Regions from separate parts of the Streptomyces sp. NPDC088387 genome, predicted to be linked through region 1. Evidence: riboswitches for the same ligand, from Rfam matches in the RefSeq annotation. Region 1 holds a riboswitch; each other region holds the start of a gene.
What was found. Region 1 has a riboswitch for thiamine pyrophosphate ahead of thiC (phosphomethylpyrimidine synthase ThiC). Riboswitches for the same ligand answer to the same signal wherever they lie in the genome.
Positions count from the first base shown of each region.

Region 1 (10,420 bases):
TGATCCGGTAACGGGACATCACCGGTTCCCTCGGGCGAGGGAAGTTTCCCGGACGGGCCGTATGTGGGCCGGGGCGGACGAATAGAGTCCGAAAGCCGACGCGGGACCGCCCCGCGAGCGACGCAACCCCCCTCCCGTCCCGTGCCTCACCGCACGGGCTGCCCCCCTCGCGCTCCGGGAGTCATCCCTTGGCCACGGCCGCCACTGCCTCAGCCACAGCCTCCGCCGCCACCAACGCCTCCGTCGATACCGACGCAACCTCCGCACCCACCCAGGCCGCCCCCACACCGGCCCTTCGTGTACGAGCCCCAGAGCAGCCCGTCCCGCCGAGTACGCGGCCGGCACGGGCCCGCCCGTCGCCGTCCTCCGTACGGCAGGCACCCCAGTCGCCCACGGACTCCCGCCGGGAGCCCCAGTCGGCGACCCTCATCGGCTCCGTACAGCGCGCGCTGCGCCTCCTCGAATGCGTCGCCGAGCACGAGCACGGCGCGCCCGCCAAGCAACTGGCCCGGGAGACCGGCCTCGCCCTGCCCACCGCCTACCACCTGCTGCGCACCCTGGTGCACGAGGGATATCTGCGCCGCGACAAGGGCCTGTTCTTCCTCGGCGAGGCGGCAGAGCGGCTGAGTGACACCGCGGCGAAGCAGAAACGTCGCAGCACGGTTGTCGAAGCGCTCGCACATTGGCGAGATCTGATCGGTGTTCCCGTGTACTACGCCGTCTACCGGGACGGCGAAATCGAAGTCCTGTGCGTCTCGGACAGTCCGGGCAGTCCGGCGGTCGAGGAGTGGGCCGACTTCCGCGAGACCGGTCACGCACACGCGATCGGCCAGTGTCTGCTCTCCCAGCTCGACGAGGGCGCCCGCCGCGACCACCTCGATCGCTACCCCGTGGAAACCATCACTCCATATACGGTGCGTGACGATGGGGCCCTCCTTCGCCGCCTCGAACGGGCGGATGGTAGGACTCCGGTTGTCGAAAGACAGGAGTACGCACTCGGCGCGGTGTGCGCCGCGATCCCCGTCACGCTGGGTGCCACAGCGGCCACGATCGCCATCTCCCTCCCAGCTCAGCAGGGGGATCGACTGCTGGCGGCCGCGCGGGAGCTCCAGGCGGAGATCGGACGCATGCCGGGGTCACTGGCGATCTCTATCAGCATCTGAAAACTCACTCCTTGTGATCTGCCGTGTGCGTTCAGCAAGATGCCATCAAGTGCCGGGAGCTCATTCCCGGCCACTCGACCGGCACATGGCGGGGTAGGCGATGCGCGAGTCCGTACAGGCAGTTCAGGCAGAGGTCATGATGAGCTTTCTCGTCTCCGAGGAGCTCTCCTTCCGTATCCCGGTGGAGCTGCGCTATGAGACCGGTGATCCGTACGCCGTGCGGCTGACCTTCCACTTGCCCGGCGACGCCCCGGTGACCTGGGCCTTCGGCCGGGAACTGCTGATCGACGGTGTGGGAACCCCCTGCGGCGAGGGCGACGTCCATGTGTCGCCGGCCGAGGCGGACACGCTGGGCGAGGTGCTGATCCGCCTTCAGGTCGGCAGCGACCACGCCCTGTTCCGCTCCTCGGCGGCGCCGCTCGTGGCCTTCCTCGACCGTACGGACAAGCTGGTGCCGCTGGGCCAGGAGGGCGCGCTCGCCGACTTCGACGCCCACCTCGACGAGACTCTGGACCGCATCCTGGCGGAGGAGCAGAGCGCGGGCTGAGCCGCTCTGGGGCGGAACGCTTCCTCAAGCGGGGGCGTTGGGACCGGCGAACGGGTCCGGAAGGCTTGCAGGAACGGTTCTTCGGTCGGGCTTGTTGATGCGGTCGGCTTGTTGATGTGGTCGGGCTTGTTGACGTGGTCCGGCGTGGGACTCGGGGGACCGGGTGGGATGGGTTTCCCGAGCCGGCTCACCCCGTGCATCCCTCTCCGACCCATACCCGGGGTTCCCGCCTCCGCGCCGCTCTCAGCGCTTACGGCGGCGACCCCGGCCGGTGCGGGGCGTACCGGCCGGAGGGTGTGCGCCCGGCGTTGTGGAGTCCGGTGCTGCCGGTCCTGTCGGTGCGGTCGCTCCCGTCGAACCCTTCGACGTGCGGTCGGCCGAGACGACGAGGGCGGCGAGTGCCGTGGTCACGGGCACCGAGGCGACGAGACCGATCGAACCCACCAGAGTCCGCACGATCTCCTCGGCGACCAACTCGCTGTTGGCGACTGCTCCCACGCTGCTCTGGGCGATCGAGAAGAGCAGCAGCAGGGGGAGCGCGGCGCCGGCGTAGGCGAGGACGAGTGTGTTGACGACCGACGCGATGTGGTCGCGGCCGATCCGGATGCCGGCCCGGTACAGCCCCTTCCAGCCCATCGTGGGGTTGGCCTCGTGCAGCTCCCAGACCGCGGAGGTCTGCGTGACCGTCACGTCGTCGAGCACACCGAGCGAGCCGATGATGACGCCGGCCAGCAGCAGACCGCTCATGTCGATCGACGGGTACAGGCCGTGGATCAGACCGGTGTTGTCGTCCGTGTCGCCGGTGAGGGCCGCCCAGCCGATGAACAGCGAGCCCAGGATGCCGATCAGCAGCAGGGAAACCAGCGTGCCGAGTACCGCGACCGAGGTTCTCGCCGACAGCCCGTGGCACAGATACAGCGCGACCAGCATGATGGCGCTCGCTCCGACCACGGCCACGACCAGCGGGTTCGAGCCCTGGAGGATGGCCGGCAGGATGAAGAAGTTGAGGATCAGGAAGCTGATCGCCAGCGCGACCAGCGCCATGAGCCCCCGCAGCCGGCCCACGACCACAACGGCGAGCGCGAAGATGCCGGCGAGCAGGGTCATGGGGAGGCGCCGGTTGATGTCGGTCACCGAGTACTGAAGGTCCTTGGGCGCCGAGGGCTCGTAGGCGACCACGACCTCCTGGCCCTGCTTCAACTGGCGGGACTGGTCGGGCTGGACGATCTCGGTGAACGTACGGCCCTTGTCCGTGCCGGTGTCGACGCGGATCGTGGCCCGCTTGCAGTCGCCCTTGGCCTGCTGGACGGCGGAGGAGCCCTCGGCGGTGGAGGTGTCGCCGGTCGGGGTGCCCCCGGAGGCGTTCACCGACGCGCAGTCCACCTGATCGATCCTGGTGACCGTGGCTTCCTGTGTCTGCCGGTCGAAACCGACACCGGTGCGCTCGTGCGGCGGTGCGCCACCGGGCCAGAGCAGCCCGAGCCCGACCAGGACGGCAGCGGCGAACGGTACGAGGATGGCCGCGATGATCTTACGTAGGTGGACGGAGACCGGGGCGGCGGGACCGTGGCTGTGGGAGTGACCGTGCCCACCGCCGTGCCCGTTGTCGCCGTGTCCGTGACCGCCGCCGTGATTGTCGCCGTGGTGGTCACCGTGTCCGCCGCTGTGCCCGTTGCCGGGACCGCCGTTGCCCTGGCCATGCCTGTGGCCGTCGTCCGGCCCGTTGGCGGGTCCGTTGGTGGGCCCATTGCGGGGGTCGGCTCCCGGGCCCTCGGGCCCGTTTCCGTGGCCGCCAGGGCCACCGCCGTAACCGTCGCCATAGCCGTCGCCGTAACCCCCGCCGGATGCCTGACCACGGCCGTCACCAGGCGCGTTGCCGCCGGGACCATAGCCTGCGCCGGCGTTGGGGCCGTAGCCCTCGCCCCGCACGGGCCTGTACGGCTGCCCCTGCGGCTCGTTGAAGTCCTGCCCGCCAGGGGGACCACCGAAGTCGCGCCCCTGACCGCCGGGTCCAAGCCTCTGACCACCAGTACCCGGCCCCTGTCCACCACGACCCGCCCCTTGACCACCAGGAGCGCGCCCTTGGCCATGCGGGCTGCCAGGACCGGCACCCTGACCACGAGGACCGCCGGGCCCAGGACCAGGACCGGGGCCAAGACCAGGACCAGGACCGGGCCCAGGACCAGGGCCGCGACCAACACCAGGCCCAACACCCCTGCCCCCCTCCCCAACCCCGCCCCCACGACCGTCACTCGCCCCCGCCGGAGGCCCCGAGCGGGCGCCAAGTCGGCGTACGGAGCCGGTCTCGTAGTCCGGTCCCGCTTCGGGTCCGGGGCCGCGGCCGGAGCCGGAGGCATCGCCCGGTTCGCGGGGCGGCTCCGGCGGAGGGAATGGGGGATCCTGCGGTGTGGTCACCGACCGATCATCGCAAGAACGGCAGGGGCCCTCTGTTCACCGCGCCCGAATTGACGCTAGCGTGGAGTCACCTTTGTACACGCGGGAGCTCGGAGCACCGGGCTGAGAGGGCGCTGACCTTCGTCTTCGCGATGTTTCACGTGGAACATCACTCATCACGAGTGACGTATCCCATGGAACGCCGACAGACGAGAACCGCTGCGTCGACCGCCGAACCTGTTACCGGGTAATGCCGGCGTAGGGAGTAGGTCTCATGACCATCGAGGACGCACGCACGCCTGCCTCCACGCAGATCTCCAGCGACACGGAGATCGCCACCAGCGAGGAGGCCGGGAAGTCCATCGGCTGGCACAAGGCGTACATCGAGGGCTCCCGCCCCGATCTGCGTGTGCCGGTCCGTCAGGTGCATCTCACCAACGGGCAGGACGTCACGCTGTACGACACCTCCGGCCCGTACACCGATCCGCTGGTCACCACTGATGTTCGCAGGGGACTGGCGCCGTTGCGGGAGAACTGGATCATCGCCCGCGGCGACACCGAGGAGTACGGGGGGCGCCCCGTCCGCCCCGAGGACGACGGCATCAAGCACACGTCGCCGCGAGGCGGCCTGCGCAACCTCGATGCGGTCTTCCCCGGCCGGCCTCGTCAGCCGCGCCGGAGCCGTGACGGCAGCGCGGTCACGCAACTTGCGTACGCACGCCGGGGCGAGATCACGCCGGAGATGGAGTACGTGGCCGTCAGGGAGAACGTTTCTCCCGAGGTCGTGCGCGAGGAGATCGCGGCGGGACGGGCCGTGCTGCCCGCCAACGTCAACCACCCGGAGATCGAGCCGATGATCATCGGCAAGCGATTCCTGGTGAAGGTCAACGCCAACATCGGAAACTCGGCGGTGACTTCCTCCATCGAGGAGGAGGTCGAGAAGATGACCTGGGCGACCCGCTGGGGCGCCGACACGGTCATGGACCTGTCCACCGGCCGGAACATCCACACCACCCGCGAGTGGGTGCTGCGCAACTCCCCCGTCCCCATCGGCACCGTGCCGCTCTACCAGGCGCTGGAGAAGGTCGACGGCAGGGCCGAGGAGCTGACCTGGGAGATCTACAAGGACACGGTCCTCGAACAGGCCGAGCAGGGCGTGGACTACATGACCGTCCACGCGGGTGTGCGGCTGCCGTTCGTGCCGCTCACGGCGAACCGCAAGACCGGCATCGTCTCGCGCGGCGGCTCGATCATGGCCGCGTGGTGCCTCGCGCACCACAAGGACTCGTTCCTCTACGAGAACTTCGAGGAACTCTGCGAGATCCTCGCCGCCTACGACATCACCTACTCGCTGGGTGACGGACTGCGGCCGGGCTCGATCGCCGACGCCAACGACGAGGCGCAGTTCGCGGAGTTGCGCACGCTCGGGGAACTCAACCGGATCGCGAAGCGTTTCAACGTACAGACCATGATCGAGGGCCCGGGACACGTCCCGATGCACAAGATCAAGGAGAACATCGACCTTCAGCAGGAGATCTGTGATGAAGCTCCGTTCTATACGCTCGGCCCGCTGACGACGGACGTCGCGCCGGCGTACGACCACATCACCTCCGGCATTGGTGCCGCGATGATCGCCTGGTGGGGCACGGCCATGCTCTGCTATGTCACGCCCAAGGAACATCTGGGCCTGCCCAACCGTGACGACGTCAAGACCGGCGTCATCACCTACAAGATCGCCGCCCACGCAGCCGACCTCGCCAAGGGGCACCCCGGAGCACAGGAGTGGGACGACGCGCTGTCGGACGCCCGTTTCGAGTTCCGCTGGGAGGACCAGTTCAACCTGGCCCTCGACCCGGACACGGCCCGTGAGTTCCACGACGAGACCCTGCCGGCAGAACCCGCGAAGACAGCCCACTTCTGCTCGATGTGCGGCCCCAAGTTCTGCAGCATGAAGATCAGCCAGAGCATCAACGAGCGCTTCGGTGGTGTCGCGGCCGAAGGGGCGTCTCCCGAGGAGGTCGCGGAAGGCATGCTCCAGAAGTCGAAGGAGTTCGCCGCCAGCGGCAACAGGGTGTACCTGCCGCTCGCCGACTGAAGCAGCGCGCCTCGCGGGGTCGGGTGAGGCCCGGACCGCACCCGACCCCGCGAGGAACGCGACAGCGACACCGCACCTTGAAACGACACCGCACCTTGAGATGACATCGCACCTTGAAAACTGAACACATGTTTGGTTAATTGTCGCGGATCGAGGGCGCCCCCCTCGGTACCCCGCAAGCGGCCCGGCCCCGTCGTTCGCATGCGAAGCTTGGAATGAAGTCACCGGGATGAGGTGGGGCGAGGAGGCAGTCATGGACTGGGCCCGGTTCGCGCAACAACTGGCCGCCATGGCGCGCGACCTCCTGGCACAGGAGTCGGTCACCGCCACCCTGGAGCGGATCACCGCCTCCGCGATCGAGCTCGTCGAGGGGTGTGAGTCGGCGGGCATTCTCAGGCTGCGCGGCAAGAAGGTGGAGACCATCGCCGCCACCGACGAGCTGGTCGTCAGCTCCGACAAGCTTCAGGAGGAGTCGGGCGAAGGGCCCTGCTTCGACGCCGCCCGCAGCTCGCTGGGAGACCGAGTCTTCCGTATCGCCGACTTCACCAAGCCGCAGCCACGCTGGCCCAAATACGCTCCGCAAGCCCGTGACCTGGGCATAGGCAGCATGATGGGCTTCCTCCTCTACACCGAGGACGAGGACTTCGGCGCGCTGAACATCTACTCCCGCAAGCCGGGTGTCTTCACGGAGGCCAGCGAACTGGCCGGCTGGCTCCTCGCCTCGCACGCCGCGGTCGCCTTCTCCGCCGCACGCACCCAGGCCCAGCTGGAACAGGCCGTCGACACCCGCCACCTCATCGGCGAGGCCATGGGCATCATCATGGGCGGCCACAACATCACCGAGGACCAGGCCTTCGACGTACTGCGCCGCTATTCGCAGGAGAACAACATCAAGCTCCGCGACGTGGCCCGCATCATCTGCGACCGCGGCGGTCTCACCTAAGCCGTGTCCGCACCCGCGGTGGTGGAACGGAGACGCCGGGGAGGTCGTCAGGGCCACGGCCGGTCGGCAGACTGGGCCCATGACATCGAGTGCACTGAGCAAGGGCGCCAACCTCCCGGTCGAGGCCGCCGAGGTACGGGTCGAGCTCTGCTGGTCGGCGGGGCCAGGTGTGCCCGATGTGGACGCTTCGGCGCTGCTGCTCACCGCCGACGGGCGGGTCCGGGACGACGGCGACTTCGTCTTCTACAACCAACCGCACCACACCTCCGGAGCAGTCACCCACCTGGGGAAACAGCAGACGGGCGCGGGTATGGCGGACACGGTCGGGGTGCGTTTCGGCGCGCTGGAGGCGGCCGTGGAGCGGATCGTCCTGTGCGCCTCGGCCGACGGCGGGACCTTCGGCCAGGTACCCGGGCTGACGCTGCGGCTGCTGGACGCCGGTACGTCGGCGGAGCTGGCCCGGTTCGAGATGGCGGCCGGCACGGAGACGGCGTTCATCGGCGGTGAGCTGTATCTGCGGCAGGGGAAGTGGAAATTCCGGGCGGTGGGGCAGGGGTACGCCTCCGGGCTCGCGGGGCTGGCCACGGACTTCGGCATCACGGTCGACGAGGAGGGCGACACGGCGGCGACGGTCACCTCCCCGGCCCCGGCCTCGCCCTCGTACCCGCAGGTCACGCCGCCGCCCCCGGTCCAGTCCCCGTATCCGTACCGGCAGGGCGGTCCGCCCGCGATGCCCGCCGGTGTCCGCCTCACCAAGGGTGAGGAGAAGCTGCCCGTCGACATGCGCAAGCGGCTCTCGTTGCGCAAGGAGCAGGTCGCGGTCAGCCTGCGCAAGCACGGCGCCGAGGGCGTCACCGCCCGGGTGATTCTGGTGCTCGACGCGTCCGGATCGATGTCGTTCCTGTACTCGCGCGGGGTCGTCGCCGACGTGGTGGAGCGGATGGCCGCCGTGGCGGCGCAGCTGGACGACGATGGTGAGATGCAGGCGTGGACGTTCGCGTCGAATCCCGCGCGGCTGCCCGATCTGCTGCTGGGGGAGCTGCCCGAGTGGCTGCGACTGCATGTGCGGGTGGGCCAGTTGAGCCTCTTCGGGCGCAAGAAGACGAAGCGAGGCATGGAGCCGGGCCAGGTCGACATGCGGACGGTCGGCATCCAGAACGAGGAACAGAAGGTCATCGCCGAAGTCCGCGCCTTCGTACGAGAGAACCCGGCGGCGGCACCCACGCTGGTGCTGTTCTTCTCCGACGGCGGCGTCTACCGCAACGCACAGATCGAGCAGCAGTTGCGGGAGGCCGTGGACGAGCCGATCTTCTGGCAGTTCGTGGGGCTGGGGAAGTCGAACTACGGCGTGCTGGAGCGGCTGGACACCCTGACCGGCCGCCGCGTCGACAACGTCGGCTTCTTCGCCGTGGACGACATCAGCACGGTCCCGGACGCGGAGCTGTACGACCGGCTGCTCTCGGAGTTCCCGAGCTGGATCACGGCGGCGGGCCGCGCGGGGATCCTCTAGGGCGGGCACAGAGAGACCCACCGACTCACGCCCCCGCCCCGGACCCCGGTGGGTGTCCGTGCGGGAGCGCGGGTGGGTGGTTACTCCGGCCGGTGTTCCGGGCCTCCGAAGTCCGGGCTTGTGTAGTCCGGGCTGGAGAAGCTCGGACGGGAGCCCGGGGAGGCGCCGTCGCCGGGGCTGGAGAAGCCCGGACGGTCGTAGCCGAGGTGCGGCATACGGCTGGCCGGGGCCGACGGAGCCGTACTGTGCAGGGCGGTCGCACCGGGGGTGGCGAGCGCTTCGCGCAGGAACGGCAGGATGCCTCGCTCCAGCAGCGCATCGCGCCAGGCTTCCCTGGCCAGCGCCACCTCCCCGTTCGGTTCGCCGTAGGGACCGGCTTCCCGGGACGGGCGGTTGTGCAGTGCGGTGATCAGCAGCCCGACGGCGGCGACCAGGATCGCCACGGCCGTGACGGCGCCGAACACCCAGCCGGTCGTGACGAGCGTTTCGCCGAACGACAGGTCGGGCGTCACCGTCCGGAGGAGATAGCCGACGAGCAGGAAGATCGCCGCGGCCGTTCCGGCGAGGACGGGAGCCAGCACCGCGACGACGGCGACAACGCCCGCGCCGGCGGCCTCGGTGACCTCTCCCATGGTGGCGGCGAGCCCCACCGTGCCCGAACCCGACTCACTGGAGCCGGAGTCGTGGCCGGACGACGGGGTGGACGGCGCCGGCTGGCGCAGTTCCTCGCGGACCTTCACGTAGTGCTGGTACTCGGTCGCCGCGGCCGCCGTGATGAGTGCGGTGGCGTTGAGCGCCATGGTGCGCAGCTGTTCGGGGTTGAGCCGCTGGCCTACAGCGGTCAGCTCCGGTCGGGTTGGTGCGGAGCGCAGCGCCTCATCGAGGATCCGCTCGTATTCCTGGCGGTCCTCGCTCAGCAGGTGCTGCGGAACGCTGTTCATGTGCATCCCCCGATGCTCCGTAGGGCTTGGGGCTCGCATGCCAACGAGCCGTCGGGCAGAAACGGAGGGGAGCCTGCTACGGATAAGCCGATGGTAGAGCGGTGACGGCACACGGTGACAGGGGGTTTACCGAAATAGCCCCGTGTCCTGCGCCGTCGTACGCCCAACCGTCGGATGGGACGTCTGCCCCGGAATCCCGCGGGTATGCACGGGGAACCGTCAGATATGCAGGGGCAGTTGCTGAACGAGCAGTTTTCCGGCCATGGTCACGCCGCCGTCCATCGCGATGGCGAGCCCGTCGGCGTACACGTGCGGCCCCTCGACCACGGGTCCCGCGCTCTCCTCGCCGTCCTCGGAGCCGACCTCGCCGAGCAGATACGGAATCGGACTGTGGCCGTGAACGATGCGGGTGCCGCCATACGTATCGAGCAGCGAGCGCACATGGTCGGCGCCGCCCTCGTCGCGGAAGGAGAACCGCTTGGTGAACTTGCGGAACAGATCCCAGACCTCGTCGGCGTCGTTGCGTGTGAGGGTCTCGCGGACGGTGTCGTTGACTTCCTCGATCGAGCGGCCGTAGTCGAGGTAGGCGGTGGTGTCCGAGTGGACCAGGAGGTGGCCGTCGACCTCCTCGACGGCGTCCAGGCGGGCCATCCACTGGAGATGGTGGTCCTGGAGGCGGTCCATGTCGGTCTTCTGGCCGCCGTTGAGCAGCCAGGCCGCCTGGAAGGTGGCGGTGCCCGCACCGGAGTTGACGGGGGTGTCGCCGAACCGCTTGGCGCCGATGAGCAGCAGTTCGTGATTGCCCATCAGGGCCTTGCAGTAGCCGC
Region 1 covers NZ_JBIVNC010000003.1:213,418-223,837, reverse strand. The annotation lists gene ACIQAC_RS09185 (IclR family transcriptional regulator) at 429-1,163, shown strand; gene ACIQAC_RS09180 (SsgA family sporulation/cell division regulator) at 1,264-1,710, shown strand; gene ACIQAC_RS09175 (YibE/F family protein) at 1,954-3,639, opposite strand; TPP riboswitch at 4,197-4,386, shown strand; gene thiC (phosphomethylpyrimidine synthase ThiC) at 4,379-6,199, shown strand; gene ACIQAC_RS09165 (GAF and ANTAR domain-containing protein) at 6,453-7,142, shown strand; gene ACIQAC_RS09160 (VWA domain-containing protein) at 7,222-8,652, shown strand; gene ACIQAC_RS09155 (hypothetical protein) at 8,733-9,599, opposite strand; gene ACIQAC_RS09150 (metallophosphoesterase family protein) at 9,813-10,420, opposite strand, start outside.

Region 2 (10,420 bases), on a different contig from region 1:
GAGACCGAACGGGAGCCGGAGGCTCTGCGAGGACGGCGGCCGTCTTCTCGTTGAAGGGGGCATCAGGCCCTTGGTACTGCCCACATGGCGCTCACCAGGATGAGAGCAGGCAGAACAAGGGCTGCCTCGCTCATCGTGTAGACCAGCCCGAGAGGCAGCTCCAGCTGGTCGTGGGGGATGCCCACGAAGGTCGCGCTGAGCGCCGCGAGGATCGCGCTGATCATCAACGTGAACCACGCACAGACCGTGACGTGTCGATTCGGCCAGCTCGGCACGGAACCCGAGGGCGTCGGAGAAACCCGCTTGCGCCAGAAATACCACAAGGCGACAACGAGACCTGCGAGTGTTCCCCAGATCATCCAATCCGCCCACCAGGCTGCGGAACGCTCGGTCCATGTGTTGTGAAATCCGACGGATGACACAGCGAGCATCGCCGTGGCGAAAATCGCTGCCACGAGAATAAGTCCGCGAAAGAAGCGCACCTCTCCGTCGCTATTTCGGTCGTACGCCAGGAGCAGCCATGCCAGTGCGGTGATGACCACCGGTGCGGCAGCACCCAGAATCGCGCCGGCGAACAGTTGCTCGATAGATGCTCTTTTGCAGACCAGCTCGCCCGCCGTCAGCGCGTACAGGTAGGCGGCGAGGGCCAGCGCGAAGAAGCTGGGCAGCAGCAGACGGAGACCGCGCGAAGCGTCGGCGTCTTTGCCTGCCGCGTTCTTCTGGCCAATGACCATGACAACGCCGGAGAAAACGAAGCCGGCGAAGATACCGCAGAAGGCGCTGAGTGCTTCCGCGGACCCGATGGGATTCCAGTCCCCCGGCCCGTTCGCACATATGTCCGGTGTGAATTTCGCGGATAAGTTCACGGCGAGTGACATCATGGGCTGAGACGGTGTCAGCGGATCTTGAATGGTGTCACCGTTTTGGTCCTTTCTTGGCTCGACGGAATGCGGTGCCTTTGGGTGCGAGTGTGTGATCGAGGCCGGCGGCACGTCCGTGCGGGTCCGTCTGCGGGCCGTCGGAAGAGAGCCGGCGACGACCGGAGACGGCCACTGCGCACAGCTCGGGGCTCAGATCACCTGATCCGATCTGCGACACTGGTACGGCTATGCCTAAGCCCGGAGAACTCACATTCGTCGCCCCCCGCGGAGTCAAGAAGCCGCCGCGGCATCTTGCTGATCTCACGCCAGCCGAGCGCAAGGACGCCGTGGCCGAGGTCGGGGAGAAGCCGTTCCGTGCCAAGCAGCTCTCGCAGCACTACTTCGCGCGGTACGCGCACGACCCGGAGCAGTGGACCGACATCCCGGCCGGCTCGCGTGAGCGGCTGCGGGAGGCGCTGCTGCCGGACCTGATGACCGTCGTACGGCATCTGTCGACGGACGAGGGTGCCACGCGCAAGACGCTGTGGCGGCTGTTCGACGGGACGCTCGTCGAGTCGGTGCTGATGCGGTACCCGGACCGGGTCACCATGTGCATCAGCTCGCAGGCCGGGTGCGGGATGAACTGCCCGTTCTGCGCCACCGGACAGGCCGGGCTCGACCGGAACCTGTCGACCGCCGAGATCGTCCACCAGATCGTCGACGGGATGCGGGCGCTCAGGGACGGCGAGGTGCCCGGCGGGCCCGCGCGGCTGTCGAACATCGTGTTCATGGGCATGGGCGAGCCCCTCGCCAACTACAAGCGGGTCGTTGGCGCCATCCGCGCCCTGACCGACCCCGCACCCGACGGCGGCGGGCTCTCGCAGCGCGGGATCACCGTCTCGACCGTGGGTCTCGTCCCGGCGATCAACCGGTTCTCCGACGAGGGCTTCAAGTGCCGCCTCGCGATCTCGCTGCACGCCCCCGACGACGAGCTGCGCGACACCCTCGTACCGGTCAACACCCGGTGGAAGGTGCGCGAGGTGCTGGACGCCGGGTTCGCGTACGCCGACCGGTCCGGGCGGCGGCTGTCCATCGAGTACGCGCTGATCCGGGACATCAACGACCAGGCATGGCGCGCCGACCGGCTCGGGCGGATGCTCAAGGGCCGGCCCGTGCACGTCAACCTCATCCCGCTGAACCCGACGCCGGGCTCCAAGTGGACCGCGTCCCGGCCCGAGGACGAGAAGGCGTTCGTCGAGGCCATCGCCGCCCACGGCGTGCCGGTCACCGTCCGGGACACCCGAGGTCAGGAGATCGACGGGGCGTGCGGTCAGCTCGCGGCCACCGAGCGGTAGTCTGACCGACGTCGGTACAGCGTCATCAGGACAACTTCATATCCCATTTTCCGACAGGGGAGCGCCACAGCGCTGAGAGTGCGGCCGCCGCAGGACAGGCGGGCCGCAGACCCTCTGAACCTCGCCCAGGTCATTCTGGGTAGGAAGTTCGGTTTCCTTCATGAGAAGCACCAAGCACTGCCTTGCCCTGGCCGCCGGCCTGGGCCTCCTCACGCTGTCCGCGTGCGGATCCGGCTCCGACTCCGGCAGCGGCGGGGATTCCAAAACCGTCACGCTCGTCAGCCACAACTCCTGGGCCGTCTCCAAGAGCGTCCTCGCCGACTTCGAGAAGAAGTCCGGCTACCGGGTCAAGGTCCTGGAGGACGGCGACGCCGGCCAGGCCGTCAACAAGGCGATCCTCACCAAGGACAACCCGCAGGGCGACGTCTTCTTCGGCGTCGACAACACCCTCCTCTCCCGCGCCCTCGACAACGGGCTCTTCCAGCCGTACGAGGCCAAGGGCTCCGACCTGGTGCTGCCCGAGTACCGGGCCGACGAGAGCAAGCACCGGGTCACGCCCGTCGACACCGGCGACATCTGCGTCAACTACGACAAGGCCTACTTCAGCGAGCACAGGCTGGAGCCGCCGAAGACGTTCGACGACCTCACCAAGCCCGCGTACAAGAACCTGCTCGTCACCGAGAACGCCTCCACCTCCTCGCCCGGCCTGGGCTTTCTGCTCGGAACCGCCGCCAGGTACGGCGACGACGGCTGGCAGGACTACTGGAAGAAGCTCACGGCCAACGGCGTGAAGGTCGTCGACAGCTGGGAGCAGGCCTACAACGAGGAGTTCTCCGGGTCCGCCGGCGGCAAGAAGGCCAAGGGCGACCGGCCGCTGGTGGTGTCGTACGCCTCCTCGCCGCCCGTCGAGGTCGTCTACGCCGATCCGCAGCCCACGACCGCCCCCACCGGCGTCGCCGACGGCACCTGCTTCCGCCAGGTCGAGTACGCGGGACTGCTGAGCAACGCGAGGAACACCGAGGGCGGCAAGGCGCTCCTTGACTTCCTGCTCACCAAGGAGTTCCAGGACGACATGCCGCTGAACATGTTCGTCTACCCGGTGCGCGAGGCCGCCCAGGTCCCGGAGGTCTTCGCCAAGTACGGCCCCCAGGCGAAGGATCCCGAGACCATGGACCCGGCGAAGATCGCCGACCACCGTGACGACTGGGTCAAGTCGTGGACGTCGCTCGTACTGAAGTAGGCAGGCGCCGCGGGGGCGCGGCGCGGCTCGGGCTGATGGCCCTGCCCGTCGCGTTCTTCGGCGTCTTCTTCGCCTACCCGGTCGCCGCGATCCTCGGCCGGGGCCTGCACGTCGACGGCGGCTGGCGGTTCGGACGGCTGTGGGACGTGCTCGGGCAGTCGGACATCCGGCACGTGCTGTGGTTCACCACCTGGCAGGCGCTGGCCTCGACCGCGCTGACCCTGCTGATCGCCCTGCCCGGCGCCTACGTCTTCGCCCGCCTCGACTTCCCCGGCAAGCAGGTGCTGCGCGCGGTCGTGACCGTGCCGTTCGTGCTGCCGACGGTCGTCGTCGGTACGGCGTTCCTGGCACTGGTCGGCCGCGGCGGACTCCTCGACGAGCTGTGGGGCGTACGCCTCGACACCACCGTGTGGGCGATCCTGCTCGCGCACGTCTTCTTCAACTACGCGGTCGTCGTACGGACCGTGGGCGGCCTCTGGTCCCAGCTCGACCCGCGGCAGGAGGAGGCGGCACGCATGCTGGGCGCGTCCTCGCTGCGGGCCTGGCGGAAGGTCACACTCCCGGCGCTCGGACCGGCCGTGGCCGCCGCCGCGCTGATGGTCTTCCTGTTCACCTTCACCTCGTTCGGTGTGGTGCAGATCCTCGGCGGGCCCACCTTCTCCACCCTGGAGGTGGAGATCTACCGGCAGACGTCCGAGATCTTCGACCTGTCCACGGCGGCCGTCCTCACCCTGGTGCAGTTCGCGGCCGTGGGCGCGATCCTCGCCGTGCACGCCTGGACGGTACGGCGGCGGGAGAGCGCGCTGCGGCTGGTCGACCCGGCGACCACGGCCCGGCGCCCGCGCGGGGCCGGACAGTGGGGACTGCTGGCCGGCGTCCTGGCCGTCATCGCCGTACTCCTGCTGCTGCCCCTCGCCGTGCTGGTACGGCGGTCCCTCGACGCCCCCGACTTCGGCTACTACCGGGCGCTGGCCTCGGACGACTCCGGGGTGTTCCTCGTCCCGCCGATCGACGCGGTCGGCAACTCGCTCGCCTACGCCGTTGTCGCCACCGCCATCGCCGTACTGGTCGGCGGGCTCGCCGCGGCGGCGCTCACCCGGCGGGACGCGGGACCCTTCGTGCGCGGGTTCGACGCGCTGCTGATGCTGCCGCTCGGGGTCTCCGCGGTGACCGTCGGCTTCGGCTTCCTGATCGCGCTGGACGAGCCGCCGCTGGATCTGCGCTCCACCTGGATCCTGGTGCCGCTCGCGCAGGCGCTGGTGGGGGTCCCGTTCGTCGTACGGACCATGCTGCCGGTGCTGCGGGCGGTGGACGCGCGGCTGCGGGAGGCCGCGGCCGTGCTCGGCGCGTCGCCGTGGCGGGTGTGGCGGGAGGTCGATCTGCCGCTGGTACGGCGGGCGTTGCTGGTGGCGGCCGGGTTCGCGTTCGCGGTGTCGCTGGGCGAGTTCGGCGCGACCGTGTTCATCGCGCGGCCCGACAACCCGACGCTGCCGGTCGCCGTGGCCAAGCTGATCGGGCGGCCCGGCGAGCTCAACTACGGCCAGGCGATGGCCCTTTCGACGATTCTGATGGTGGTGTGCGCGGTGGCGCTGCTGGTCCTCGAACGGCTGCGGACCGACCGGACCGGGGAGTTCTAGCGATGCTGCTGACCCTTGAGGGCGCGACGGTCCGCCTCGGCGGGCGGAACGTGCTGGACGCCGTCGACCTCGATGTCGCCGAGCACGAGATCGTGTGTGTGCTCGGGCCGAGCGGCAGCGGCAAGTCGACGCTGCTGCGGTCGGTCGCGGGACTCCAGGCACTGGACGCCGGGCGGGTGCGGCTCGACGGCCGGGACCAGTCGGGGGTGCCCGCGCACCGGCGGGAGATCGGGCTGATGTTCCAGGACCACCAGCTCTTCCCGCAGCGGGACGTGGGCGGCAACGTCGCCTTCGGGCCGCGGATGCGCGGCGCCTCGCGCGACGAACAGCAGGCGCGGGTACGGGAGTTGCTGGAGCTGGTCGGTCTGCCGGGCGCCGCGCGCCGGGCGGTCGGCTCGCTCTCCGGGGGCGAGCAGCAGCGGGTCGCGCTGGCCCGCGCGCTCGCGCCGAGCCCCCGGCTGCTGATGCTGGACGAGCCGCTCGGGCAGCTCGACCGGTCCCTGCGGGAACGGCTGGTGGTCGAACTGCGGGAGCTGTTCGGGCGGTTGGGGACGACCGTGCTGGCGGTGACACACGACCAGGGCGAGGCGTTCGCGCTGGCCGACCGGGTCGTGGTGATGCGGGACGGCCGGATCGCGCAGTCCGGCACCCCGCTCGACGTGTGGCAGCGGCCCGTCGACGCGTTCGTGGCGCGCTTCCTCGGCTTCGACAACGTCGTGCGGGCCACGGTGAGCGGACAGGCCGCCGACACCGCGTGGGGCAAGCTGCCGGTGCCCGTGGGCGCACCCCAGGGCACCTGGGACGTCCTCGTACGGCCCGCCGGGGTACGGCTCGTCGCCGCCGACGAGGGGCTGCGCTGCATGGTGACCGCGCGCACCTTCAAGGGCACCCATGTCGCCGTGCACCTCCAGCCCGAGGACGCGCCCCGGCTGGAGGCGGCGTGCGCGCTGCGGGACGCGCCCGAGGTGGGGGACGTGGTCGGGGTCGCCTTCGACACGGCGGAAATCGTGGTGCTCGGCTGAACCGGCCGCCGTAGCCTGCGGGGCATGACTCTCCTCGCACATGAGCGCTACTGCGATGAAATCGCCCACCAGGTGGGGCAGTTGCGGGCCGTGGTGACGTCCGGCGCCGATCTGTCCGGCAGGGTGCCGACGTGTCCCGACTGGTCCCTGGAGTACCTCGTGCGGCACACCGGCGGGGCGCTGCGCTGGGTCGACGAGATGGTGCGCACACGGGCGCAGGAGGAGCTTCCGCTCGACCGGGTGCCCGAGGTGACGGGGCCCGTCGCCCAGGGGGACGCGGCGGCGCTGGACGGGTGGCTCGCGGAGACCGGGGAGCGGGTGGTCGCGAGTCTGCGGGAGGCGGGGGCCGAGACCGCTGTGTGGAGCTGGGCCGGGATCCCCACGTCCGGGTTCTGGGCGCGGCGGATGACACACGAGCTGACCGTGCACCGGGCGGACGCGACGCTGGCGGCCGGGTTGCCGTACTCCGTGGCGCCGGAGGTGGCCGCCGACGCGATCGACGAGTGGCTCCAGATCGTGCAGTACGTGCAGCGGGTGATGCCGCACGATGCGGCGAACGAGTTGCGGGGGGACGGGCGGACCATCCATCTGCATGCCACGGATGTGGAGGCGGAGTGGGTGATCGAGCTTGGTGCGGGTGGGGTGGTGTGGCGGCGGGGGCATGAGAAGGCGACGGTGGCTTTGCGCGGGGCGCTTACGGATGTGCTGCTGGCGTTCTATCGGCGGTTGCCGCTGGACGGGGCCGGGGTGGAGGTGCTCGGGGAGCGGGAGCTGCTGGAGTTCTGGCTGGAACGGGCCACTTTCGGCTGACGCCGGAGGGTGCGGCGACCGGGGTGGCAGCTGGAGGCGGGGCGTTGCGCAGCCCGGCCCCTGCGCGGTGCCGCCGCGCCCACCCGTGCCGCCCTGCGGCACGTTTGCCCGCGGCTACGCGGGTGCGGCGGCGGGGGGGGGGGGCTTTCTGGGGGCGCGGGGAACTGCGCGAGCGGCCACGACGGGCCCGCGGCCGAACGATGTCTTTCAGGGGCGCGGGGAACTGCGCGAGCGGCCACGACGGGCCCGCGGCCGACAGCGGACGGCCCGCCCCCGGAAACCCGGGGACGGGCCGCGCTGTGGAACCGTCAGACGTCAGCTGCCGCTGTTGGCGCCCCGGCGGCGGAAGCCGAAGAAGACCGCGCCGCCACCGACGACGACCAGCGCCGCGGCGATACCGGCGATCATCCCGGTGTTGGAGTTGGCGCCGGTCTCGGCGAGGTTGGACTCACCCACGGCCGGCGACGGCGCGTTGCTCACCGTCTCCGCGGGCGCACTGCTGCTCTCGTCCGGCGTCGACGGCGTCGGCTCCGGCGACTCCGACTCGGCCGGCGGGGTGGACTCCTCCGGCGTCGACTCCGACGGGGTCGGCGTCGGGCTCGGGGTGTCCTCCGTCGCGCAGGCGGTGGACGGGGTGGTCAGGTTGGGCTTGATGTCCTCGTCGACCTGGTTGCCGGCCTTGACGTGGATGCGGTACTCCGCGTTGGGCTTCCAGTCCTCGGTGAAGGTGATGGTCACACCTTCACGGGTGCCCTTCACGTCCTGGCTGCCGACGAGCTTCTCGTCGGCGCCGTTGTTCTCGAGGTACACGGTGACCGTCGCGGGAACGCCCGAGGGGTCCTTGTCCGTGACGGTGATGACACCCTTGGTGCCGTCGCAGATGGCTGCGGCGGAGAACTCGCTGATGTTGCACGCGAGCGCGTTGCCGGCGACGCCGAGCGCGAGCGCGGAGGCAGCGGCGGCGACACCGAGGGCACGCACGGAACGACGTGCGTTGCGGCGGGATATGGACACTTTTGTCCTTTACGGGGTGCGTAAATGCGGGGGGTTGAAGGAGCCGGTGTGAAGACGGCACCCTCATGAGGCTCATAGCTTTATAAGCGTCCCGTAAGCATCGTCAATGACTCTGTCCGCTTGGTCCGTCCACTTTCCGATGTCTTTACTCAGTCAAGCGTTTGGTAAGAGTCCGGCCACGACATCTCTCAACTCCCGCCGGACGCGGGCGGAATTCGCGGTGACGTCAGGGCGCCGGACGCAAGTCGCCCAAAGCGCCCGCCGCTTCGGCCACCGAGTCCACCAGCGCGATCCGCGCCGCCATCGACCGCTCGCCGGCGAGCGCCTGGAGCAGCGGCCACGTGGGCAGCTTCTCCGTCCAGTGCGCACGGTTCACGAGCACCATGGGCGTGGGCTCACCCCGCGACTCGTAGTAGTTCGGCGTCGCGTTGTCGAAGATCTCCTGTACGGTCCCGGCGGCGCCCGGCAGGAAGATCACACCGGCCGTGCAGCGGGCCAGCAGGCCGTCCTCGCGGGTGGCGTTGGCGAAGTACTTGGCGATGTGCGCGGCGAAGGCGTTGGGCGGCTCGTGGCCGTAGAACCAGGTCGGGATGCCGACCGAGGGGCCGCCGTCCGGCCAGCGCTCCCGCACCTCGAACGCGGCCCGTGCCCAGTCGGCGATCGACGGCACGAACTTCGGCGTCTTCGCGAGGAGTTGGAGTGCCTCGTCGAGCATCCCGTCCTCGTGCGGGGCGGCGTACGCGCCGAGGTTGGCGGCCTCCATGGCGCCGGGGCCGCCGCCGGTCGCGACGGTCAGGCCGGCGCGGGCCAGCTCACGGCCCAGGTGCGCGGCACCGGCGTACGCCTCCGTGCCGCGGGCCATCGCGTGACCGCCCATGACGCCCACCACCCGCGCGCCGACGAGCAGTTCGTCGAGGGCGTCCGAGATGGCGTCGTCGTGCACGGAGCGCAGCATCGAGGCGAAGACGTCGCCGTCGGACCTGGTCTCCTGGAACCACGCGTAGGACCGCGCGTCCGGCGTCGACTCGTACCCCTCGCCCAGGCCCTCGAACAGCTCGTCCGGGGTGTAGACGAAACCGCGGTACGGGTCGAAGGGGAGGTGGGGTATGGGCGGGAAGACCAGGGCACCGGTGGCCGCGATGCAGGAGGCGGCGCCGGGGTCCATACGGCAGCCCAGGAAGACGGCGCCGGTGGAGTCCAGGGACATCAGCGCCTCCGTACGGTCCGTCAGGTCGACGGCCTGGACACGGAAGTGGGCGAGGCTCCCGTGCGCCGCGACGATCTCGTCGAACTCGGCGAGGGACTCGATCTCGCGGTCGTGCGAAGCGGTGTGGGACGCCCCGTGAAGGGCGGCGGCGTCGGCCGCGGCGGGGGCTGCCAGGTGGGCGGGTGTCTGCTCTGGAGTCGGCTGCACCCGCCCATGCTAGGCATCCCCGGCGCCCGTCACGGTCAGCCTTCCACGGCCGCCGGGTCCATCCAGATGACCTCCCAGGTGTGGCCGTCGAGGTCGTCGAAGTTCCGTCCGTACATGAAGCCGTGGTCCTGGGGCTCGCCGGACGGCGTACCACCCGCGGCGATCGCCTTGTCGACCAGCTCGTCGACCTTCTCGCGGCTCTCGGCGCTCAGCGCGATCAGCACCTCGCTGCTCGTCGTCGCGTCCACGATCTCCTTCTTGGTGAAGGTCGAGTAGAACGGCTTGACGAGCAGCATCGCCACGATGGTGTCGCTGATCACCACGGAGGCGGCGTTCTCGTCGCTGAACTGCGGGTTGAGGCTGTAGCCGAGCTCGGTGAAGAACTTCTTCGAGGCGTCGAGGTCGGACACGGGCAGGTTCACGAAGATCATCTGCTGGTACATGTGCGGTCTCTCCCATTCGGTGATGTGCCGTTCGGTGGGGTAGACCGGGCCCCCGATCGGAACTCATCGCCGACGGCCGATCTTTTTTCGAAGATCTTCGACGGCCGTCGAGCCCGCCACCAAGCCCGGCGTCGAGCCCGCCACCAAGCCCGGCGTCGAGCCCGCCACCGAGCCTGCCGCCGTGCCCGCCCGCTCAGCCCGTCAGTGGCTGGGCCGCCAGCTCGGCCACCACCAGGGTGAGCGGTACGAACAGGGCGAGCAGCGCGCCCGCGCGGAGCGCCGCGGCACTGCGCAGCAGGGTGGCCGGGGCGCCGAGCCGCAGCAGGGCGGCCGTGGTGTCGGCGCGGGCGTGCCGTGCCTCGACGGCGGCCGTGAGCAGCGTGGCGAGGGTGCACCCGGCCACCAGGGCCGAGCCCAGGGTGGTGAGCGGCCCGAAGAGCTGCTGGGCGGAACCGTTCGCGGTGTGCAGCGCGGTCGTCGCGTACGCGGCCGACGCCACCGCGCAGACCACGCCGAGCGGCCGTCCGATCCGGCCGGCTTCCGCCATCAGGACCCGGCCCGCGAGCATCCGCAGAGCGCCGGGCCGCACGGCCTGGAGCAGACGCCCGCACAGGTGGGTGAGGCC
Region 2 covers NZ_JBIVNC010000012.1:163,785-174,204, forward strand. The annotation lists gene ACIQAC_RS29330 (hypothetical protein) at 63-881, opposite strand; gene rlmN (23S rRNA (adenine(2503)-C(2))-methyltransferase RlmN) at 1,109-2,215, shown strand; TPP riboswitch at 2,261-2,379, shown strand; gene ACIQAC_RS29340 (thiamine ABC transporter substrate binding subunit) at 2,376-3,455, shown strand; gene ACIQAC_RS29345 (ABC transporter permease) at 3,491-5,092, shown strand; gene ACIQAC_RS29350 (ABC transporter ATP-binding protein) at 5,095-6,114, shown strand; gene ACIQAC_RS29355 (maleylpyruvate isomerase family mycothiol-dependent enzyme) at 6,139-6,924, shown strand; gene ACIQAC_RS29360 (LAETG motif-containing sortase-dependent surface protein) at 7,240-7,938, opposite strand; gene ACIQAC_RS29365 (LOG family protein) at 8,165-9,319, opposite strand; gene ACIQAC_RS29370 (VOC family protein) at 9,388-9,795, opposite strand; gene ACIQAC_RS29375 (hypothetical protein) at 9,989-10,420, opposite strand, start outside.
Region 2: another riboswitch for thiamine pyrophosphate. It lies ahead of ACIQAC_RS29340 (thiamine ABC transporter substrate binding subunit); the one in region 1 lies ahead of thiC (phosphomethylpyrimidine synthase ThiC).

Region 3 (10,420 bases), on a different contig from region 1:
GACGGCTTCCGCTTCGACACCGGCCCCGGCCTCCTGCCGCTGCCCGCGGTCTACCGCGATCTGTTCGTGAAGACCGGCAAGGAACCCCTGGAGGCCTGCGTCGAGCTGGTCCAGGTCGACCCGTCGGCCCGGCACGTCTTCGCGGACGGCACCCGGATCGCGCTGCCGAACGCCTCCCGCGCGGGGGTGGTCGCCGCCCTGGACGAAGGCCTGGGAGCGGGCGCGGGCGACCGCTGGGGCGACTTCCTGGTGCGGGCCCGCGAGGCCTGGGACCGCACCCGCAGGCCCCTCCTGGAAGAGACCCTGTGGCCGAACTGGCGGACGCTGGCCGACCGCGAGCCCTACCCGTCGGTGCCGCACAAGCGCCTTCTGCGCACCCGCCGGGCCGGGACACTCGCCGAGATCGGCGCGTGGGAGCTGCGCGACCCCCGGCTCGCCGCCCTGCTGGAGAGCCACGCGCTGGCCCACGGCCTGGATCCGCGCACGGCACCGGCGAGCGCGGCCGTCCTGCCGTACATGGAGCACGCCTTCGGCACCTGGTACGTGCGCGGGGGCATACGTGAGCTGGCCCGTGCCGTGTACGAGCGGTGTCTGGCCCGCCGCGTCGAGTTCGTCTTCGGGGCCGACGTCACGCGTGTGCTGGACAAGGAAGGCCGCGCGGCGGGCGTGGAGTTGGCCGACGGAAGTGTGGCCGAGGCGGACTTCGTGGTCGCCGGGGTCGCTCCGGGTGTCCTGGACCGGATCGCCGCGGGCGCCCGGCAGGGAGCCGAGGTCGTGCCGCAGCAGGGGCTGCCCAGCCGGCTGACCGTGCTGCTCGCCCTGCGCGGCGGCCGTCCGGAGGGCACCGCGCACCGGACGGTGGTGCACACGCCGGACCGGGACGCCGAGTTGGAGTTCCTGTTCGGTGCGGCGCCGGCCCCCGGCACCGGGCCGACGGTCACCGTGCTCCGGCCCGACGACCCCGGGTCGGTGCCCGACGCCGGCCACGAGGCCATGACGCTGACCGCCACCGTGCCCGCGGGGAGCGGCGGTTCGCGGGAGGAGGCCGAGGCGGCCGTCGAGCGGATGGTCACGGTCGCCGAGCGGGCGATACTGGGGCTGCGCGACCGTGTCCTGTGGCGTGCGGTCCGCACTCCGGCCGACATCGGGGACGAGACGGGCGCGGTGGGCGGTGCGGTCCCGGCCCCGGCGCTGGCCGCGGCGGACGGCCGGCTGCTGCATCCGGCGAACTCCACCGCCCTGCCCGGCCTGTTCGGCGTCGGCGGCTGGTCCCACCCGGGCGGCGGACTGCCGCACGCCGGTATGTCGGGCGCGCTGGTCGCCGGATTGATCGTGGAGGGGCCGGACTTCCGCGGCTCACAGTGAGGCGCCCCCTGCCCGTCGTCCGGGAAGAGGGCGCGTCGCGCGGGAGGGCCGGCCGGGCCTCAGGGGCTCAGAAGCGGTAGCGCTCGTCGTAGGAGTTCCCCTGCGGCTGTCCGTCGCCCTGGTACGGGTACGGCTGCTCGGGCGGGAGTTCGCCGCCGTAGGGGTCGTCGGTGTTGCGCTGCTGCGGGACCCAGACACCGTTCGGCGGGGTCCCGTCGGGGTAGCCGCCGCCGTACTGGTCCTGGCCGTAGCCCTGCTGGTCGTACTGCTGCTGACCGTAGCCCGTGGCGTCGTAGCCGTTGTCCGAGCCGTACGTCGGGGTGCCGATGTACGGATCGGAGTAGGCGGCGTACTGCTGCTGGCCGCCCGTGTCGTAGCCGTACTGCTGCTGGCCGTAGTTGTTGTAGCCGTCGTAGCCGTACGTCTGGTCCGTGCCCTGGCCTGCCGCGGCGTACTGGTCCTGGGGCTGCTGGGCCGTGGCGTAGCTGCCGGTGTCGCTGTAGACGCCATAGGAGCCGGTGTCGTCGGGCATGGGCTGCGGCTCGTAGACCGCGGTGGCCTCGGCGGCCGTGGGCTCCGCGGAGCGCGCGGGGGTGAAGACGTCGTCGCGCTCGTAGTCGTCCTGGGTGTAGGCGGCACGCTGGTGACCGTATGTGTCGGCGCCGTGCTGGTCGGCGTCCGCGTAGTCGCCGGCCTGAAGGTCGGAGACCTCCAGGGTCGGGTCCTGGTGCTCGGCCTCCGCGCGGCGGCGTTTGCTGCCGAACGACGGGCGGCCGGTGACCGCCCAGCCCTCCGCGAAGCCGCGGCGGAACGACAGGGTGACGTAGGTCTGCCCGACCGCGAAGGCGGCGGCGCCGAGGCCGATCACGATGACCGACGGCACGAGGACACCGACGACCACGCCGAGGAAGCCGCCGAACGCGAGCAGCCGCCAGCGCAGCCGCGCCTTGTACTGCAACAGCACTTCGCCGAGCAGCCACAACGCGACGATGCCAAACGCGATGTAGAGGACCGTCCAGCCCATGTACGCCCCTCTCCCAGTGTGGCCGTTACGCAGTGTGTCGTACGCGGGTGCGACCGGTCTAGGCCTGCGGCGGGTGGTGCAGGCCCAGGTTCTCGTAGATTTCCAGGGTCGCCGTGGAGTTGTTCAGCGTGATGAAGTGCAGTCCGGGGACTCCCTCGGCCAGCAGCCGCGCGCAGAACTCCGTGGCGAACTCGATCCCCATGGAGCGTACAGCCGCCGGATCGTCTTTCGCTGTGAGGATCCGCTCTTTCAAAGTGGACGGAAGGTGAGCATTGCTGAGCTGCGGGAGGCGTTCGAGCATCCGGACGCTGGTGACCGGCATGATCTCGGGGATCACCGGCGTCTCGCAGCCGGCGGCGGCCACCTTGTCGCGCAGCCGCAGGTAGGACTCCGGCTGGAAGAACATCTGCGTGATCGCGTAGTCGGCGCCGGCCCGGCACTTGTCGACGAAGTGCCGGATGTCGGATTCCGGGTCGCTGGAGCGCGGGTGCATCTCCGGGAAGGCCGCGACGCCCACGCAGAAGTCGCCCGACTCCTTGATGAGCCGCACCAGCTCGGCGGCGTACGTCAGCCCCTGCGGATGCGCGACCCAGTCGGCCATGGGGTCGCCGGGCGGGTCGCCGCGCAGCGCGAGCATGTTGCGGATGCCGGCGTCGGCGAACTGGCCGATGACGTTGCGCAGCTCGGTCAGGGAGTGGTCCACGGCGGTGAGGTGGGCGACCGGCGTCAGCGTGGTGTCGGCGACGATCTGCTGCGTCTCCTTGACGGTGCTGGCGCGGGTGGAACCGCCGGCACCGTACGTGACGGAGACGAAGTCGGGGGCCACCGCCTCGACCCTGCGCAGCGCGTTCCACAGGCTCCGCTCGCCCTTCGCGGTTTTCGGCGCGTAGAACTCGAAGGAGTACGTCGTCTTCCCGGCGGCGAGCATGTCGCGCACCGTGCGTGCGCGGTCAGTCCTGGTGGATGCGGTTCCGAGGGCCATACGGGCAGGTTAGTGGCGGCCCGGCGGGCCACCCAACCGAGCGCTGAAGATTTGCCCGATTTGCCGACCTGTTGTCCATCCCTTGGACACCCCGGGCCGCCCGGGCCCGCTCCGGGTCACGTCTGCCGGAGCCGCTTGGTGAACTCCGCCGCCGCCGCGCCCGGGTCGTCCGCCTCGGTGATCGCGCGGACGACCACGACCCGGCCGGCGCCCGCGTCGAGCACCTCGTCGAGGTTGCCCAGGTCGATGCCGCCGATGGCGAACCAGGGGCGGTCGGTGCCCAGCGCCGCCGTGTGGCGGACCAGGTCCAGGCCGGGCGCGTGGCGGCCGGGCTTGGTGGGGGTGGGCCAGCAGGGCCCGGTGCAGAAGTAGTCCACGCCGTCCTGGGCGGCGGCGGCCGTCGCCTCGCCGTCGGCGTGGGTGGAGCGGCCGATCAGGACGTCGTCGCCGACGATCGCGCGGGCGGCGGGCACCGGAAGGTCGCCCTGGCCGAGGTGGAGCACGTGGGCACCGGCTGCGTGGGCCACGTCCGCGCGGTCGTTGACCGCGAGCAGCTTGCCGTGGCGGGCGCAGGCGTCGGCGAGGACCGCGAGGTGCTCCAGTTCCTCGGCCGCCTCCATGCCCTTGTCGCGCAGCTGCACGATGTCGACGCCGCCGGCCAGCGCCGCGTCCAGGAACTCCGGCAGATCGCCGCGGCTCTTGCGGGCGTCCGTGCACAGATAGAGCCGGGCGTCGGCGAGCCGCTCGCGTGCGGTGTCGGACATGGTCGGTTCCCCCCGATGTCGGTGTGGGTGCCCGCGTCGGTACGGGCACCCGGTGTGGTCCTGCCGCACGGACCGCCGGGCCGCCACCGTGGCAGCGGGGCCGTCTCCGGCAGCAGTTACGGCCGCTGTACACGCCGCTGTACACGCCGCGACGGCAGCCTCGTGCCCGCCCACCGCCGCCGCAGGGCGTCGTTCACCGCGGCCGGGGCCCCGGCTGCCGGGCGCCGGACGGTGGGCGGTGGGCGGTTCAGCGCGTTCGGGTTACACGGCGAGCGCCTGGGCTCGGCGCTTCACCTCCGTGCCACGATTCTCGCTCAGCGCCTGCGCGGGCGTGCCCGGCAGGCTGGGGTCCGGAGTGAAGAGCCACTCCAGCATCTCCTCGTCGGTGAAGCCGTCGTCCCGCAGCAGTGTCAGGGTCCCGGCGAGGCCCTTGACGACCTTGTCCACGTCGATGAAGGCGGCGGGGACGTGCAGCGCGCGGTTCTCACCCCGGCGTACGGCGATGAGCTGGCCCTCCTTGACCAGCTGCCGCACCCGGGTCACCTCGACGTCCAGTTGTTCCGCGATGTCGGGGAGGGTGAGCCAGGCGGGGACGAGAGCATCAATCTTTGCGTCAATCTCGGTCACGCCTCCAAGACTGCCATCTGGGACTGACACTCGGTAGCCGGGCCGCGTCCGAAGGCTCCGGACCAGGCCGTTCTCAGCGGACGGCCGTGGCCGCCTTCAGCGGGCGCGACGGGTCCACCAGCAGTTCCGGATCCATCGGCGTGCCCGACTCGATGAGCCGCCGGGCCTGGGCGAGATCCCTCGGGCGGCCCACCGCCAGCAGGGCGACCAGGCGGCCCTCGCGCAGCCAGCAGACGCTCCACGCGGGCCCCGAAGGGTCACCGCGCCACAGGGTCGTGTCGGCGCCGGAGTGGTGCCCCGCGTACTGCACGAAGCGGCCGAACTGCTCGGACCAGAAGTACGGCACCGGGTCGTAGACCGCGTCGGCCTGGCCGCCCTCGACGATGTTCTCGGCGACCGTGCGCGGCCCCTGGAGGGCGTTGTCCCAGTGGTGGACCATCAGCCGCTCGCCGTAACGCACGGACGGGAAGGAGGCGCAGTCGCCGACCGCGTAGACGTCGGGGGCGGAGGTGCGCAGATGGGTGTCGGCGACGACGTCGCCGTGCGCGCCGAGCTGGATGCCGGAGCCGGCCAGCCAGGCCGTGGCGGGCCGGGCGCCGATGCCGACCACCACGGCGCCCGCGGGCAGCCGCGAGCCGTCGTCGAGGACGACCTCGCCGGGCTCGACGCGTGCCACGCGCGCGTGGGTGCGCAGTACGGCCCCGCTGTCGGCGTACCAGCCGGCCATCGGGGCGGCCACCTCCTCGGGGAGCGCCCCGGCGAGCGGGCGGTCGGCGGCCTCCACGACCGTCACCGAGCAGCCCGCCTCGCGCGCGGCGGTGGCGAACTCGGCGCCGATCCAGCCCGCGCCGACCACCACGATGTCGTGCTGTCGCGCGAGCACCGGCCGCAGCCGCGCGGCGTCGTCCAGGGTGCGCAGCAGGTGCACGCCGGGCACACCCTCCGCGCCCGGCAGCAGGATCGGCGCGGCGCCGGTGGCGAGGACCAGGACGTCGTAGGCGACGGGTCCGGCCTCGGTGTCCAGTTCATGGTCCCCGGGGCGCACGCCCGAGACCTCGCGGCCGAGGAGCAGTTCGATGTCGAGCGCGTCGAAGTCGATGTCGAAGGCGGAGTCCTCGGCCTTGCCGAGCAGGACGGCCTTGGACAGGGGCGGACGGTCGTAGGGCTGGTGGGGTTCGGCGCCGATCAGGGTCACCGTGCCGTTGAAGCCCTGTTCCCGGAGCGCGACCGCGGTCTGCACCCCGGCCATGCCGGCGCCCACCACTACCACGCGGCGCGATCCGGGCGCCGCCGTCTGCTCTCTGTCGTCGCTCACCTGATCACCATAGACACCTGACAAATTGTCAGTCAGGGGGTGCGCTTGCGAGTCCTGTCACACCGGACCGGCGGTCCGGTGCGGACCTACCGAAAGTCCAGGCGGTCTCCGGCGCGTGTGCCCGCCGGCACCCGCGTCGGCCGGGGGCACGCGCGCGGGTGGCCCGGTTCCCGCGGCCCGCGCGGTGGCGCACGGACCGGGCACGGACCGGGCACGGACCGGGTCCGACCTGCGGTCCGGGCGCCGACCGGGGGTGCCGCGAGGCAGCCGGGCGGCGCGATCGTGGCGGACGGCTCCCTTACAGAGGCACGGAACCAGGAGTTAGGGTGACTCGCACAGAGCACTCGCGGGAGCCCGGACGCACCGGGCTGAGAGGGAGGCTGGCGGCCTCCGACCGTACGAACCTGATCCGGGTCATGCCGGCGAAGGGAGGGGCTGAACGCCCGTGTCGTCCTCCACACGTACGTCACACCTGTCGGAGCACCCGACGCTACGCACGTCGGAACACACCTCGGACGTCCTCGTCGTCGGGGGCGGAATCATCGGTCTGGTCACGGCCTGGCGGGCCGCGCAGCGCGGGCTCGCCACGGCCGTCGTGGACCCCGAACCCGGCGGCGGCGCCGCCCAGGTGGCGGCCGGCATGCTCGCCGCCGTCACCGAACTGCACTACGGCGAGCAGACCCTGCTCGGCCTCAACGTGGCCTCGGCCGACCGCTATCCCGCCTTCGCGGCCGAGCTGACCGACCTGACCGGACACGACCTCGGCTACCGCAGGTGCGGCACGCTCGCCGTCGCGCTGGACGCCGACGACCGCGCGCATCTGCGGGAACTGCACACCCTGCAACGGCAGTCGGGCCTGGAGTCGGAGTGGCTGTCCGGCCGGGAGTGCCGGCGCCTCGAGCCGATGCTCGCGCCGGGCGTGCGCGGCGGGCTGCGGGTCGACGGTGACCACCAGATCGACCCACGGCGGCTCGCGGCGGCCCTGCTGAGCGCCTGCGAGCTGGCCGGGGTGGTCTTCCACCGCACCTGGGCCGAACGGCTCGTGGTCGAGCGGGAGCGGGCCACCGGTGCCGTCACCCGCGAGGGCGTCCGCCTCGGCGCCGGCCAGGTGGTGCTGGCCGCCGGCAGCCTCAGCGGGCGGCTGCCGGGCGTCCCGGACGACGTACTGCCGCCGGTACGGCCGGTGAAGGGGGAGGTGCTGCGGCTGGCCGTGCCGGCGCGATACGCGCCCTTCCTGAGCCGTACCGTCCGCGCGGTCGTCCGCGGCAGCCATGTCTACCTGGTGCCGCGCGAGAACGGCGAACTCGTCGTCGGCGCGACCAGCGAGGAGCTCGGCTGGGACACCACGGTGACCGCGGGCGGGGTGTACGCGCTGCTGCGCGACGCCCACGAGCTGGTCCCCGGCATCACCGAACTGCCCCTGACGGAGACCCGCGCGGGTCTGCGCCCCGGTTCCCCGGACAACGCGCCGCTGCTCGGCCCGACCGAGCTGGACGGACTGCTGCTGGCCACCGGGCACTACCGCAACGGCGTGCTGCTCACACCGGTCACCGGCGACGCGCTCGCGCACGCGCTGGTCACCGGTGAACTCCCCGAGGAAGCCCGCCCCTTCACCCCCCGGCGCTTCACCGCCGCCGCACTCACGGAGCAGCCCGCATGAACATCTCGGTCAACGGAGAGACCCGCGAAGTGGCTCCCGGCACGGCTCTCGACGTCCTGGTGACGGCGCTCACCCCGGCGCCCTCCGGAGTCGCCGCCGCACTCAACGAAACCGTCGTCCCGCGCGGTCAGTGGTCCACGACGTCCCTGTCCGACGGGGACCGCGTCGAGGTCCTCACCGCCGTCCAAGGAGGCTGACCGATGGCCGACGATCCCTTCCTCCTCGGCGGTACGTCGTTCTCGTCCCGGCTGATCATGGGCACCGGCGGCGCGCCCAGCCTGGACGTGCTGGAACGGGCGCTGGTGGCGTCCGGCACCGAGCTGACGACCGTCGCGATGCGGCGGGTCAACCCGGACGTGCACGGCTCGGTGCTGTCGGTGCTGGAGAAGCTCGGCATCCGGGTGCTGCCCAACACCGCGGGCTGCTTCACCGCGGGCGAGGCCGTCCTCACCGCCCGGCTGGCCCGCGAGGCGCTCGGCACCGACCTGGTCAAGCTGGAGGTCATCGCCGACGAGCGGACCCTGCTGCCCGACCCGATCGAGCTGCTCGACGCGGCCGAGACCCTGGTCGACGACGGTTTCACGGTCCTGCCGTACACCAACGACGACCCGGTGCTCGCCCGCAAGCTGGAGGACGCGGGCTGCGCGGCGATCATGCCGCTGGGCTCACCGATCGGCTCCGGACTGGGTATCCGCAACCCGCACAACTTCCAGCTGATCACCGAGCACGCACGCGTGCCGGTGATCCTGGACGCGGGCGCGGGCACGGCCTCCGACGCGGCGCTGGCGATGGAGCTGGGCTGCGCGGGCGTGATGCTCGCCTCGGCCGTCACCCGGGCCCAGGAGCCGGTCCTGATGGCCGACGCCATGCGGCACGCGGTGGAGGCCGGCCGCCTGGCACACCGCGCGGGCCGCATCCCCAAGCGGCACTTCGCGGAGGCGTCCTCCCCGACGGAGGGCCGGGCCCGCCTGGACCCGGAGCGGCCGGCCTTCTAGGGGCGCGGGCGGCACGCTTTTCGGGCACGGCCCCATCCCTTTCGTGCCGGTCCCGCTCCCCCGCAGGCTCCCCACCGGCTCCCCGCCGACTCCCCCGTCAGCCGTTCGGCGGATGTCCGGCCCCGCGTTCCGGTGACCGTCACAACGGCCCGGTTTCGCGTCCCGTGACGGTCACAGGTCTGCTGCATTCCGTCGCCCGATCGGTGGAACGGGCGGTGCTGTCGGCGGTGCCTCGTAGACTCGCCTGCGTGGACACGACCCTTCAGGACCCCCTGGTCGGGCAGTTGCTCGACCGCCGGTACCGCGTCGACGCGCGGATCGCGGTGGGCGGGATGGCCACGGTCTACCGGGCCGTGGACACCCGCCTCGACCGTGTGCTCGCGCTGAAGGTCATGCACCCGACGCTGGCCGCCGACGCCACGTTCGTCGACCGGTTCATCCGGGAGGCCAAGTCCGTCGCCCGGCTCGCGCACCCCAACGTCGTCCAGGTCTTCGACCAGGGCACCGACGGGTCGTACGTCTACCTCGCCATGGAGTACATCGCCGGCTGCACCCTGCGCGACGTGCTGCGCGAGCGCGGGGCGCTCCAGCCCCGTGCCGCCCTGGACATCCTGGAGCCGGTGCTGGCCGCGCTCGGCGCCGCTCATCGCGCCGGGTTCGTGCACCGGGACATGAAGCCGGAGAACGTCCTCATAGGGGACGACGGCCGGGTGAAGGTCGCCGACTTCGGTCTGGTGCGGTCCGTGGACACCGTCACCAACACCACCGGATCCGTGCTCGGCACGGTCTCCTACCTCGCCCCGGAGCAGATCGAGCACGGCACGGCCGACGCGCGCGTGGACGTCTACGCGTGCGGTGTCGTGCTGTACGAGATGCTCACCGGCGGCAAGCCGCACTCCGGGGACACCCCGGCCCAGGTGCTCTACAAGCACGTGCACAACGACGTACCGCCCCCGTCCGCCGCCGTCCCCGGTCTGCCGTACGAGCTGGACGAGCTGGTGGCCGCCGCGACCGCGCGGATACCGGACCTGCGGCCCTACGACGCCGTGGCGCTGCTCGCGGCCACGCGTGAGGCCCGCGGCATGCTCGACGAGGACCAGCTGGACGCGGTGCCCCCGCAGGCGGTCTCCGCGGCGCACGACAACGCCGACGACCGGACAAGCGTCATCCCCCGCTCCCTCACCGTGCCGCGCCCGCTGCCGGTCGACGGGGACGAGCCGGACCGCTACCACCACACGAGCCGTCTGGAGTCCGGGCCACCGCTGCCCCCGCGGCGCCGCACCGCCCGGCAGCGGCGCGCGCTGCTGACCGTCGTCGCGGCGGTGCTGCTGGTCTTCGGCGTCGGCGCGGGTGTCTGGTACATCAACTCCGGGCAGTTCACGCAGGTCCCGGCGCTGCTCGCGCAGTCCGAGTCCGACGCGCGGGACCGGCTCGCGGACGCCGGGCTCGACGTCGGTGACGTGAAGCACGCCTACAGCGACACGGTCGAGCGCGGCGCGGTGATCAGCACGGACCCGGAGCCCGGCAGCCGGATACGGCAGAACGACTCGGTCACGCTGACCGTGTCGGACGGCCCCGAGACCGTACGTGTCCCCGATGTGCAGGGGGTACGGCTGGACCAGGCGAAGGCGCGGCTGAAGGAGGAGGGGCTGGAGCCGGGCATGGTGACCCGGGAGTTCAGCGACGAG
Region 3 covers NZ_JBIVNC010000001.1:351,427-361,846, forward strand. The annotation lists gene ACIQAC_RS01700 (phytoene desaturase family protein) at 1-1,365, shown strand, start outside; gene ACIQAC_RS01705 (hypothetical protein) at 1,433-2,389, opposite strand; gene metF (methylenetetrahydrofolate reductase [NAD(P)H]) at 2,448-3,371, opposite strand; gene thiE (thiamine phosphate synthase) at 3,488-4,135, opposite strand; gene ACIQAC_RS01720 (Rv2175c family DNA-binding protein) at 4,397-4,762, opposite strand; gene ACIQAC_RS01725 (NAD(P)/FAD-dependent oxidoreductase) at 4,836-6,011, opposite strand; TPP riboswitch at 6,414-6,525, shown strand; gene thiO (glycine oxidase ThiO) at 6,550-7,737, shown strand; gene thiS (sulfur carrier protein ThiS) at 7,734-7,934, shown strand; gene ACIQAC_RS01740 (thiazole synthase) at 7,938-8,732, shown strand; gene pknB (Stk1 family PASTA domain-containing Ser/Thr kinase) at 8,981-10,420, shown strand, end outside.
Region 3: another riboswitch for thiamine pyrophosphate. It lies ahead of thiO (glycine oxidase ThiO); the one in region 1 lies ahead of thiC (phosphomethylpyrimidine synthase ThiC).